DNA from 2 places in the Micromonospora sp. NBRC 110037 genome. Region 1 is predicted to be linked to the other one. Evidence: riboswitches for the same ligand, from Rfam matches in the RefSeq annotation. Region 1 holds a riboswitch; the other holds the start of a gene.
The links. Region 1 has a riboswitch for glycine ahead of gcvP (aminomethyl-transferring glycine dehydrogenase). Riboswitches for the same ligand answer to the same signal wherever they lie in the genome.

Region 1 (6,267 bases):
TACGAGCGCATCGGCGGCGCGGCGGCGGTGAAGGCCGCTGTGGAGTCGTTCTACGACAAGGTGCTGGCCGATGCGGATCTCGCGGGCTACTTCACCGGGGTGGACATGGTGGAGCAGCGGCGGCACCTGGCGCTCATGCTGGCGGTGGTGCTCGGTGGGCCGAACGAGTACGCCGGCCGTGGGCTGGCCGAGGCGCACCAGCCGTTGAACATTCCGGGTGAGCACTACGCGAAGGTCGGTGAGCACCTGACGGCGACGCTGGTGGAGCTGGGCGTGCCGGCCGACGTGATCGCCGACGTGCAGGTCGTGCTCGGGCAGGTCCGCGATCAGGTCGTGTCGGCGGGGGATGCCTGAGCGTGGACGCGGCACGGCTGAAGCAGAGCTGGTCCCTGGTCGCCGCGCACGGCGACCAGGTGCCGCTCTACTTCTATTCGACGCTGTTCCTGGCGCATCCGGAGACCCGGCAGATGTTCCCGACGAACATGGCCGGGCAGCGGGATCGTCTGGTGGCGGCCCTGGGGCATGTGGTGTCCCACGTGGACCAGGTGGATCAGCTGGTCGGGTTCCTGCGGGACCTGGGCGCGGATCACCGGAAGTTCGCGGTGCGCGCGGAGCACTATCCGGCGGTCGGTGAGGCGCTGCTGGCGACGTTGCGGCATTTCTGCGGTGAGGCGTGGACCGACGAGCTGGCGGCCGACTGGACCGCGGCGTACGGCCTGGTGGCGCAGGTGATGACCGACGGCGCGCAGGCGGCGGAGTCGCAGTCGCCGCCGTGGTGGGTGGCGGAGGTGCTGTCGCACGAGCAGCGCACGTTCGACGTGGCGGTGCTGACGGTGCGCCCGCAGTATCTGCTGCCGTTCAGGCCGGGGCAGTCGATCGGGGTGTCGCATCCGGCGGTGCGGTCGTGGCGGTACTACTCGCCGGCGAACGCGCCGCGTTCGGACGGCACGGTGGAGCTGCACGTGCGGGCCGCGCCGGGTGGCGTGGTGTCGTCGCGTCTGGTGTACGGGTGCGCGGCGGGTGATCAGATCCATCTGGCGTCGCCGGTGGGGGAGCGGTTGACGTTGTGGCAGGCCGGGTCGTCGGATCTGCTGCTGTTGGCCGCCGGGACCGGCTGGGCGCCGGTGAAGGCGCTGGTGGAGCAGGTGGCGGCGGAGGGTTCCGGGCGGCGGGTCGACCTGTATGTGGGGGCCCGTTCGCGTACGGAGTTCTACGACAGTGAGGCGATCGACAAGTTGGCGGCGACGCATCCGTGGTTGCGGGTGTCGTACGTGGCCGGATCGGATCCGCAGCGGCCGGGGGAGATGGTGCGGCTGGCCGACCGGGTGCTGGCCGACGGGGACTGGCGGTCGAGGCACGTGTATGTGTGCGGGTCCGACGAGATGGTCGGTGATTCGGTGGCGGCGCTGACCGCGGCGGGTTACCAGCCGGGCCAGCTGCACCACGAGGGTTTCGGCAAGCACTGGTACGGCCCGTCCTGGCGGACGGTGGCCGAGGGAACAGAGGTGATCCGGTGAGCGCGAGGAGTGAGCCGGGGTTGCGAGCCCCGCAGTCGCGAACAGAGGTGATCCGGTGAGCGCGAGCCCGATCAGCAGCTATGACTCGCAGCACGTGTCGGGTCCGGTGCAGGTGCGGCTGACCGCGGACCGGGTGCGTCGGTGGGAGTTCGGGTCGGCGGCGTTCACACGGCGCGGGTACGACCCGGCGGACGTGGACCGGTTCCGGTTGCAGGTGGCCGACGAGCTGGATCTGCTGGCAGCGCAGGTGGGGGACCTGCGGGCGGAGAACGAGCGCCTCAACGACCATCTGGAGCTGCACCGGCACGGGGTGATCCCGAGCGCGGAGAAGGCGCCGGCGGCGCCGGCGGCGAAGGAGGTCAACCTGCTGTCGGCGGCGCAGCGGGAGGCCGAGCAGATCATCGCGCAGGCGCACGACTACGCGCGCCGGGTGGCCGAGTACGCCCGTACCCAGTACGAGAGTTACATGCGGGCGGCGGCGGAGGAGGCGAAGCAGGAGGCCGAGCGGGCGGTGGCGGAGTACCGCAGCGCCGCCGGGGGCAGCTTCGACGACTCGGTGGCGACGCGGGAGGCGTTGCGGATCTTCGGCGAGATGATGATCTCCCACATGCAGGCGGCGGCGCGGCATCTCGACGACGGTAGTGAGCAGTTGGCGCGCACGATGGAGCGGATCTCCCGGGAGTTGCCGGCGGCTGGTGGCGGCGCGCCGCAGCCGGCGTTGCCCCGGCATCAGCGGTGACCGTACCGCCCGGCCTGCGGTGCGGCGGGCCGGGCGGTACGGCTCAGGTGGTGACGGCGGTGATCGCTTCGGCGATGGGCGTGTCGCCGCCGACCAGTTCGAGGGTGTGCCCGGCGGTGCCGGGGGCGTAGAGCAGGGCCAGCAGGACCCGGGCGACGTCGGCGCGGCTGATCGCGCCGCCGGTGACGTGCCGGGCCAGCGTGATGCGGCCTTCGGGTTCGTCGTCGGTGAGCCGGCCGGGCCGCAGCACCGTCACGTCGAGGTCCCGGCCGGTGATGTCGTCCTCGGCGGCTTTCTTGGCCCGCAGGTACGCCGCCCACACGTCGTCGGTGCCGTCGGCGGGTGCGTCGTCCACGCCCATGGAGGAGACCAGCAGGTAGCGGCGTACGCCGGCTTGTGCGGCGGCGTCGGCGAGCAGCACTGCGGCGCCGCGGTCGACGGTGTCCTTGCGGGCGGCGCCGCTGCCCGGTCCGGCGCCGGCGGCGAACACGACGGCGTCGGCGCCGGCCAGGTGGGCGGCGAGGGTGTCGACGTCGGTGTGTTCCAGGTCGCAGAGGACCGGTTCGGCGCCGGCGGCACGTAGCGCGGCGGCGTGGTCGGGGTTGCGGATGAGCCCGAGCGCGGTGTCTCCGCGTCCGGCCAGTTCCCGCTCCAGCAGTTTGGCGATTTTGCCGTGCCCTCCGGCGATGACGACGCGCATGCGATCAACGTAGCCCGGCCGGGCGCGCCCCGCCGGGCGTCCGGGTGGGAGGTGCGGGTCCGGCGAGGGACCATGGACGGGTGAGTGAGGCGTTCGAGGCGTTGGCGCGGCTGGTGGCCGCCGGGGACGTGGTGGTGCTCAGCGGCGCGGGCCTGTCCACCGAGTCGGGCATTCCGGACTACCGGGGGCCCAGCGGCGCGTCCCGCCGGCACACCCCGATGACGTACCAGGAGTTCACCCGGGATCCGCTGGCGCGGCGGCGGTACTGGGCGCGCAGCCACCTGGGCTGGCAGACCATCGCGCGGGCGGCGCCGAACGAGGGGCACCGGGCGGTGGCGCGGCTGCAGGCGGCCGGGCTGCTCGGCGGCATCATCACGCAGAACGTCGACGGGTTGCACACCGCCGCCGGCGCCACCGGCGTGATCGAGTTGCACGGCCGCCTCGACGAGGTGACGTGCCTGGACTGCGGCAACGCCACCGGCCGCGAGGAGCTGCACCGGCGCCTGTCGGAGGCGAACCCGGGTTTCGACGCGCGGGTGGCGCACGTCAACCCCGACGGCGACGTGGACCTGCCGGACGAGGCGGTGGCCGGGTTCCGCACGGTCGACTGCGCGCTGTGCGGCACCGGCATGCTGAAACCGGACGTGGTGTTCTTCGGCGAGACGGTGCCCGCGTCGCGGGTGGCCGACTGTTTCGCCCTGGTGGAGGGGGCCCGGGCGCTGCTGGTGCTGGGGTCGTCGTTGACGGTGATGTCGGGGCGGCGGTTCGTGCTGCGCGCGGCCCGCCACGGCATCCCGGTGGCGATCGTCAACCAGGGCGTCACCCGCGGCGACACCTACGCGGCGCTGCGCCTGGACGCGCCGCTGGGCGCCACCCTGCGCGCGCTGGCGGACCGGTGCGCGGCGGCCCCGGCGCCGGTGTGATCGACAACCCCGGGACATGAGCCGGAAACACGCCCGCTGGTAGCGTTGGGGGTGCCGGTACCACCCACGTGGGAGAGACCGCCGATCCCGGCGGCGCCGAAGGGGCAGATTCTCCCCGGAACCTCTCAGGCAAAAGGACCACGTGGGCAGGCGCTGTGGAGCGCGTCAGCGCGACTCAGGGGGAGGCCGACCCGTCGACCTCGCCCCCCAAGGAGCGCAGCGCATGACCGCAGAGCAGTTCGCCGACCGGCACATCGGCCCCGGCCCGGCCGACGAGCGCCGGATGCTGGAGGCCGTCGGTTACGGCTCCGTCGACGAGCTGATGGACGCCGCGATCCCCGAGGTGATCCGCTGGCACGGCACCCTGGACCTGCCCGCCCCGGCCAGTGAGCGGGAGGCGATCGCCGAGCTGCGCGCCCTCGCGTCCCGCAACACCGTCGCCGTGTCCATGATCGGTCTGGGTTACCACGGCACGCACACCCCGGCGGTGATCCGCCGCAACGTGCTGGAGAACCCCGCCTGGTACACCGCGTACACGCCGTACCAGCCGGAGATCAGCCAGGGCCGGTTGGAGGCGCTGCTGAACTTCCAGACCATGGTCACCGACCTGACCGGTCTGGCCACTGCGAACGCCTCGATGCTCGACGAGGGCACCGCCGCGGCCGAGGCGATGACCCTCGCGCGCCGCGCGTCCAGGAGCAAGAGCCCGGTGTACGTCGTCGACGCCGACGCGCTGCCGCAGACCGTCGCGGTGATCACGAGCCGCGCCGAGCCCCTCGGCATCGACGTGCGGGTGATCGACGTGGAGCGTGACGAGCTGCCGGCGGAGTTCTTCGGCCTGCACCTGCAGTACCCGGGCGCGTCCGGCGCGGTCCGCGACGACCGGGCGCTGGTCGACGCGGCGCACGGCGTGGGCGCGCTGGTGACGGTCGCCGCGGATCTGCTGGCGTTGACGCTGCTGCGCCCGCCGGGCGAGATCGGCGCCGACATCGCCGCCGGCACCACCCAGCGGTTCGGTGTGCCGATGGGCTTCGGCGGTCCGCACGCCGGTTACCTGGCGGTGCGCTCCGGCCTGGAGCGGATGCTGCCGGGCCGCTTGGTCGGGGTGTCCCGCGACGCCGACGGCAACCCGGCGTACCGGCTGGCGTTGCAGACCCGCGAGCAGCACATCCGGCGGGAGAAGGCGACCAGCAACATCTGCACCGCGCAGGTGCTCCTCGCCGTGATGGCCGGCATGTACGCCGTCTACCACGGCCCGGACGGGCTGCGCGCCATCGCCCGGCGTACCCACGAGGCGGCGGCGCGGCTCGCGGCCGGGCTGCGCGCCGGCGGCGTTCAGGTCGCGGACGTCGCGTTCTTCGACACCGTCACCGCGACCGTGCCGGGCCGGGCCGCCGACGTGGTGGCCGCCGCCGCGGCGCGCAACGTGAACCTGCGGCTGGTCGACGCCGACCGGGTCGGCATCTCCTGCGACGAGACCACCACGCCCGCGCACCTGCAGGCGGTGTGGGCGGCGTTCGGCGTCGACGGGTTCGACGGCGAGGTGGACGCGGCCCTGCCCGGCGGGCTGGCCCGCACGTCGGACTTCCTCACCCACCCGGTGTTCCACAGCCACCACTCGGAGACGGCGATGCTGCGCTACCTGCGCCGCCTGGCCGACTTCGACTACGCGCTGGACCGCGGCATGATCCCGCTGGGGTCGTGCACGATGAAGCTCAACGCCACCACCGAGATGGAACCGATCACCTGGCCGGAGTTCGCGCACCTGCACCCGTTCGCGCCGAACGCGCAGACCACCGGGTACCGGGAGCTGATCGCGCAGCTGGAGGGCTGGCTGGCCGAGGTCACCGGCTACGACGCGGTCAGCGTGCAACCCAACGCCGGGTCGCAGGGTGAGCTGGCCGGGCTGCTGGCGATCCGCGGCTACCACCGCGAGCGCGGCGAGGCCCACCGCGACGTGTGCCTGATCCCGTCGTCGGCGCACGGCACCAACGCCGCGTCCGCCGTGATGGCCGGCATGCGGGTCGTGGTGGTCGGCTGCGACGCCGACGGCAACGTCGACCTGGTCGACCTCGACGCGAAGATCGACAAGCACCGGGACGCGCTCGCCGCGATCATGGTGACGTACCCGTCGACGCACGGCGTGTACGAGACCGGCATCGCGCAGTTGTGCGCGAAGGTCCACGACGCCGGCGGTCAGGTGTACGTCGACGGCGCGAACCTCAACGCGCTGGTCGGGTTCGCCAAGCCGGGCCGGTTCGGCGCGGACGTGTCGCACCTGAACCTGCACAAGACGTTCTGCATTCCGCACGGCGGCGGCGGCCCCGGCGTCGGGCCGGTGGCGGTGCGTTCGCACCTGGCGCCGTTCCTGCCTGGCGACCCCCTCGG
Region 2 (6,267 bases), on a different contig from region 1:
ATGACCCAGGCATACGACGTCGCCAACTGCTCCTACTACACCACCTGCAACCTCTCCGCCCAGCTGACCAGCTCTGTCCTGACGATCAACTACACGTGCAGTCCGTCGATCAAGATCGTCGCGCAGGACATGACCTCGGCTGAACTGAGCCAGTCCTGCACCAGCCTGAAAGGTCAGGACGCCTACTTCCACAGCCTGGTCGCAGACAGCGGGCCGGTGGCAGGCGATGTCAACACCGACATCGAGGTGGTCGTCTTCAACTCGAGCACCGACTACCAGACCTACGCGGGCGCCATCTACGGCATCGATACGAACAACGGTGGTATGTACCTGGAGGGCAACCCGTCAGACCCCAACAACCAGGCAAGGTTCATCGCCTACGAAGCCGAGTGGGTCCGGCCGGCCTTCCAGATCTGGAACCTCAACCACGAGTACACCCACTACCTCGATGGCCGGTTCAACATGTACGGCGACTTCAGCGCCAACATCACCACACCGACCATCTGGTGGATCGAAGGCTTCGCCGAGTACGTCTCCTATTCCTACCGGAACGTCACCTACACCAGCGCCCAGAACCAGGCGGGCAACCACACCTATGCGCTGCGTACGTTGTTCGACACCACCTACAACAACGACCAGACGCGCATCTACAACTGGGGCTACCTGGCCGTGCGGTACATGATGCAGTCCCATCGGCCGGACATGACGACAGTGCTCGGATACTACCGATCGGGGGCATTCAACGCCGCCCGCACGTACCTCACCAGCACCATTGGCTCGCGCTACGACGCGGACTTCGACGCCTGGCTGACGCGCTGCGCGGCAGGGGATTGCGGCGGGAGCACCACGCCGCCCCCGACCAACCAGCCCCCGTCCGCCTCGTTCACCGTGACGACCAGTGGGCTCACCGCCACCTTCACCGACCGGTCCACGGACGCCGACGGCAGCATCGCCTCCCGGCAGTGGGCCTTCGGGGACGGGAGCACCTCGTCGGCCGTCAACCCCAGCAAGACCTACGCTACGGCCGGCACCTACACCGTCTCACTGACGGTCACCGACAACCAGGGAGCGACCGCGAGATCGTCCCAGACGATCTCGGTCACGACGGGCGGCGGCACCACCGTGCCGGAATGCAGCGGCACCGACACGCGGACCCTCGACCGCAACTGCCAGCGCAGTGGACGCTCCGCGACCGCGGGCAACTACGACTACCTGTACATCTACCTGCCCGCCGGCGTCAGCACCCTGACCATTGCCGTAGCCGGCGGCACGGGCAACTGCGATCTCTACTACAGTCCGTCGAGCTGGGCCACCACCAGCAACGCCACCCGCTCCTCCGCCGGGGCCGGCAACACCGAGTCGTTGGCCGTCCCCAGCCCGGCCGCCGGGTACCACTACATCAGCCTCTACGGGAAGACCGCCTGCTCCGGCGCCACGGTGAGCACGCGCTACTGAACCACATGTGATGGGTATGAGCGCGCCGCCCGGCGAGAGTCGCCGGGCGGCGCGCCCGCCTGCCCTGTGGCCGCCGCACTGCCTGCGGTCGCGTGCATAATCTCGGTCATGGGCATCGATGTGCGCCACCTGCGGGCGATCAGTGCCATCGCCGAGGCCGGAAGCGTGACCGGCGCCGCCGCCCGCCTGGGCCTGTCGCAGCCCGCGCTGACGGCCCAGGTGCATCGGATCGAGAAGACGGTCGGTGGGCCGCTGTTCGTCCGAAGCCGTACCGGTATGCAACCGACCGAACTCGGCAAGCAGGTGCTCCAGCGCGCCCGCGTCGTGCTGGCCGAGGTCGACGCGCTCGTCGAGGACTTCGGCGACCGGCACCCCATTCCGGGCCTGCTCCGACTCGGCACCGTCCACATCGCCTGCGCGGGCAGTCTCGTACGCCATGTCGCGGAAGCGTTCCCGGATCCGGAGATCGCGCTGCAGATCGAGCCGTCCTCGCGCCTGTTGGTGGAGGCACTCACCCGAGGCCAGTTGGATGCCGCGTTGCTGGGCATCCTTGAGGGCTTCGAGCTGCCGATCGGTCCCACGCTCACCAGCCGGCCGCTGATCCCCCGTTACCCGATCTTTGTCGCCATGTCCGCCTCCCACCCGCAGTCCCACCACGAGCAGGTGCGGCTGGCCGACCTGAGAAACGAATCGTGGGTGTGCCCGCCGGGGCCGGACGACGGCTCACTCGCCTCGCTGCGACGGGCCTGCCGCGCCGCAGGTTTCGAGCCGAAGATCCGGTACGAAGCGCCGAGTGGCGCCGCGCACCCACTGGTGGCCGCCGGAGACGGTGTCCGGCTGGTCGACCCGACCTGGGCCCCGGCCGCCGGGACTCGGGTGCTGCCGCTGCGCGGGGAGCCGCAGTTGCTGGCCAGGCTGGTGGTCGTCTGGCGGCGCGATGCGCTGACCCATGCAGAGAGCAGCGCCCTGTTCCAGGCCATCACCCGGGCCTACCTGGATCACGTGAACGACAACGCTGCCTTCGCCCGATGGTGGCGGGCCAATCCCCACGCCCATCCCGCAGCGTCGTAGCGATCCGACGCGATATATAGGCGTCAGCTATGGGCAGGATGATGTTGACGCGGTATGTGCGGTCACCTAACCTGCGAATGACTCACAACTACATAGACACCATTCGAACCTGCACGGGAGAGACTCCGTTCATTCGGAGCGCCGAAGGAGCAAACTCCCAAGAAACTCTCAGGCCCCATTACCGTGCAGGCGAGGTAACTCTGGAAAGCAGACGACCGTCGTCTCACCCACGGTGCAAGCCGCTGACGCAGCGGTGAAGCTCTCAGGTCAATGACAGAGCGGGAGGCAACCGACCGATCGACGCCGCGTGCGTCGGGACGAGGAGCGCCCCCGTGCACCAGGACCCTGCGGCTCTGCTCCGCTCACCTCTGCATGCATCGCACATAGAACACGGAGCTCGATTCACCGACTTCAGCGGCTGGCGGATGCCCCTCCGCTACGGAAGCGAGCTCGCTGAGCACCGCGCCGTACGCGAACAGGCCGGCCTCTTCGATCTCAGCCACATGGGTCAGATCGAGGTGACGGGGCCGGAGGCCCCGACAGCGCTGGACTACGCTCTGGTCGGACACCTGTCTGCCGTACCGATCGGCGGCGCGCGCTACACCATGCTCTGCGACGCCGCCGGCGGGGTGCTGGACGACCTCGTTGCCTATCGCCTCGCATCGCACCGGTACCTGCTGGTCGTCAACGCCATCAACACACGCGTCGTCTATGAGGCCATCAGGACCCGTTGTGCGGACTACGCGGCCTGGGCCGCCGACCGCACGAACGAGCGGGCGATCATCGCGGTGCAGGGGCCGAGCGCCGCCCCCATCGTGGAAGCCCTGACCGGTACGGGACTCACCCGACTTCGCTACTACACCGCAGCGCTACTGGACATCGACGGTCGTCCAGCCGTCGTCGCTCGTACCGGCTACACCGGCGAAGACGGCTTCGAACTGCTCGTACACGCCGAAGACGCGGTCCGCACGTGGGAAGCAGCGCTTGTGGCCGGTCGGCGTCACGGCTTGACGCCCACGGGGCTCGCGTGCCGCGACACCCTCCGCATCGAGGCTGGAATGCCGTTGTACGGCGCAGAGATCGGCCGTGACGTCACCCCGTTCGATGCCGGGCTGGGGCGGGTGGTGTCCTTCGTCAAACCAGGCGACTTCGTCGGACGAGCCGCACTGGCCGAGGCCCACAAGAGCGGTGTCACCCGTCGGCTTGTCGGCCTCGTCGCGTCCGGGCAGAGAATTCCCCGAGCGGGCCAGCAGGTGGTGACGCTGACCGACGACGGCCATGGCGCTGATCCGGTCGGCCTCATCACCAGCGGCGCCCCTTCACCCACATTCAAGCGGCCGATCGCGATGGCCAGCATCCGTGCCGGCACTGGCGACAGCATCCGGCTGGCCGTGCAGGTCCGGGGGACCACCGAGCCGGTCGAGATCGTCCCTCTTCCGTTCTACCGTCGTCCGCGGTGATCCGCGGCCATTCCTTGCGAGGGTTCAGCGTCATGAACGTACCGGAACACCTGAAGTACAGCCCCAACCACGAGTGGGTCAACGACTCGGTTCAGCCGGCCGAAGTGGGCATCACCGCTTTCGCCGCCGAAGCGCTCGGTGATGTCATCTACGTGGAACTGCCCGAGCCGGGGAGCCAGCTGACTGCCGGTGACGTGTGTGGAGAGGTCGAATCCACGAAGTCGGTCGCGGAGCTGTACCTCCCGGTCAGTGGAGAGGTCGTCGCCGTCAACGAGGCGGTCATCGCCGATCCGGGCCTGATCGGCGCCGATCCGTACGGCAAAGGCTGGCTCCTGCGGGTCCGGTTGGCGCAGGTGCCTTCCCTGATGTCGCCGGACGAGTACCGCGCCTTCTCCGACGAGTCGCGGTAGGCCCCGATGGCAGCCTTCGACGATGATCTGGCCGATCTCGACCCCGCCGTCGCCGAGGCGATCGGCCGGGAGCTACGCCGGCAGCACGAGACCTTGGGCATGATCGCCTCCGAGAATCTCGCGCCCCGAGCCGTCCTCCAGGCGCAGGGATCGGCCCTCACCAACAAGTACGCGGAGGGCTACCCGGGGCGGCGCTACTACAGCGGATGCGAGCATGTCGACGACATCGAACTCCTGGCGATCGACCGGGCCAAGCGGCTGTTCGGCGCCACCTACGCGAACGTGCAGCCGCATTCCGGATCGCAGGCGAACGCCGCCGTGATGGCTGCTCTTATCCAGCCGGGTGACACCATCCTCGGGCTCGACCTCGCTCACGGCGGTCGACTGACCCATGGCATGCGCATCAACTATTCGGGGCGACTGTACCGGGCCGTGAGCTATCGGGTAGGCGCCGAGAACCACCTGATCGACATGGATGAGGTCCAAGAACTGGCGCGCGAGCATCGGCCGAAGCTGCTCATCGCCGGTTGGTCGGCCTACCCTCGAACGCTCGACTTCGCCCGATTCCGGCGGATCGCCGATCAGGTGGGTGCATACCTGCTCGTAGACATGGCCCATTTCGCCGGGCTGGTCGCGGCCGGCCTGCATCCCAACCCGGTGCCTCACGCCCATGTCGTCACCCTGACCACGCACAAGACCCTCGGCGGCCCTCGGGGCGGCGCCATCCTCAGCGCGTACACCGATCTCGCGCGGAGGCTGGACTCGGCGGTCTTCCCAGGCCAGCAAGGTGGTCCGCTGGCGCATGTCGTGGCCGCGAAGGCGGTGGCCTTCCGGATCGCCGGAGAACCGCAGTTCCAGGATCAGCAGCGGCGAGCCCTGACCGGAGCGAAGATCGTTGCTGATCGTCTCTGCGCCGCCGAGGTCGCGAAGGCCGGCATCCGGGTGGTCAGCGGAGGCACCGACGTGCACCTGGTGCTGGTCGACCTGAGCCACGCCGATCTCGATGGCGCGCAGGCGGAGCGGCTGCTGCAAGGCGTCGGGATCACCGTCAACCGTAACGCCGTGCCGTTCGACCCCCGCCCGCCGATGGTCACCTCCGGGCTACGGATCGGCACCTCCGGTCTCGCCACCCGAGGGTTCTCCGAAGCGGACTTCATGGAGGTGGCCGACATCATCGCCGCTGCCCTGACCGCCAGGGAGGCTGACACGTCGCTACGCACGCGGGTGGCTCGCCTCGTCGATCGGCACCCCCTCCATCCCGGCCACACCTCCTGACCGTACGGGGAACCCGAGCTTCCGCGGGTGGTAGATCGCTTCGTCACGCTCTGCTGCCTGAGGGCGACGACAGCCCCGAGAAAGGACCCCAATTGCCGAACAAGCTGTTGCTGTTGGCAGCCGGCAGTCACCGACTCCGGAGAATCGTCGCCGGATCCCCCCTGACCCGGGGTGTGGTGCAACGGTTCGTTGCCGGCGAGGTGAACGACGAGGCGATCGCAGTGGCGCGGCGCATCGTCGAATCCGGGATGCGGGTGACGATCGACCATCTCGGCGAAGGAACGACGACAGTCGAGCAGGCCGCCGCCGTACGCGACGCGTATCTCAGCCTGCTCTCCGAGATGCGGATGCCCGGTACGTCCGAGGTGTCGGTGAAACTGTCGGCGCTCGGTAGCGCGCTGCCCCACGACGGTCGCCGACACGCGTATCGGCTGACGCGCGACATCTGTGCCGCTGCGGCTGCCGCCGGCGCCACGGTGACCCTCGACATGGAGGATCACACCACGGTTGACCTGACGCTGTCCGTGCTGGACGAACTGCGTACCGAATTTCCCTGGGTGGGCGTGGCGCTGCAGGCGTGCCTGCACCGTACCCCG

Region 2: another riboswitch for glycine. It lies ahead of gcvT (glycine cleavage system aminomethyltransferase GcvT); the one in region 1 lies ahead of gcvP (aminomethyl-transferring glycine dehydrogenase).

Annotation. Positions count from the first base shown of each region.
Region 1 covers NZ_BBVA01000002.1:1,591,339-1,597,605, forward strand. The annotation lists gene A4R25_RS06260 (group 1 truncated hemoglobin) at 1-354, shown strand, start outside; gene A4R25_RS06265 (globin domain-containing protein) at 357-1,517, shown strand; gene A4R25_RS06270 (DivIVA domain-containing protein) at 1,573-2,256, shown strand; gene A4R25_RS06275 (NAD(P)H-binding protein) at 2,300-2,956, opposite strand; gene A4R25_RS06280 (NAD-dependent protein deacetylase) at 3,037-3,879, shown strand; glycine riboswitch at 3,939-4,030, shown strand; gene gcvP (aminomethyl-transferring glycine dehydrogenase) at 4,103-6,267, shown strand, end outside.
Region 2 covers NZ_BBVA01000005.1:32,943-39,209, forward strand. The annotation lists gene A4R25_RS16475 (collagenase) at 1-1,455, shown strand, start outside; gene A4R25_RS16480 (LysR family transcriptional regulator) at 1,564-2,526, shown strand; glycine riboswitch at 2,631-2,720, shown strand; gene gcvT (glycine cleavage system aminomethyltransferase GcvT) at 2,859-3,986, shown strand; gene gcvH (glycine cleavage system protein GcvH) at 4,019-4,396, shown strand; gene glyA (serine hydroxymethyltransferase) at 4,403-5,671, shown strand; gene A4R25_RS16500 (proline dehydrogenase family protein) at 5,764-6,267, shown strand, end outside.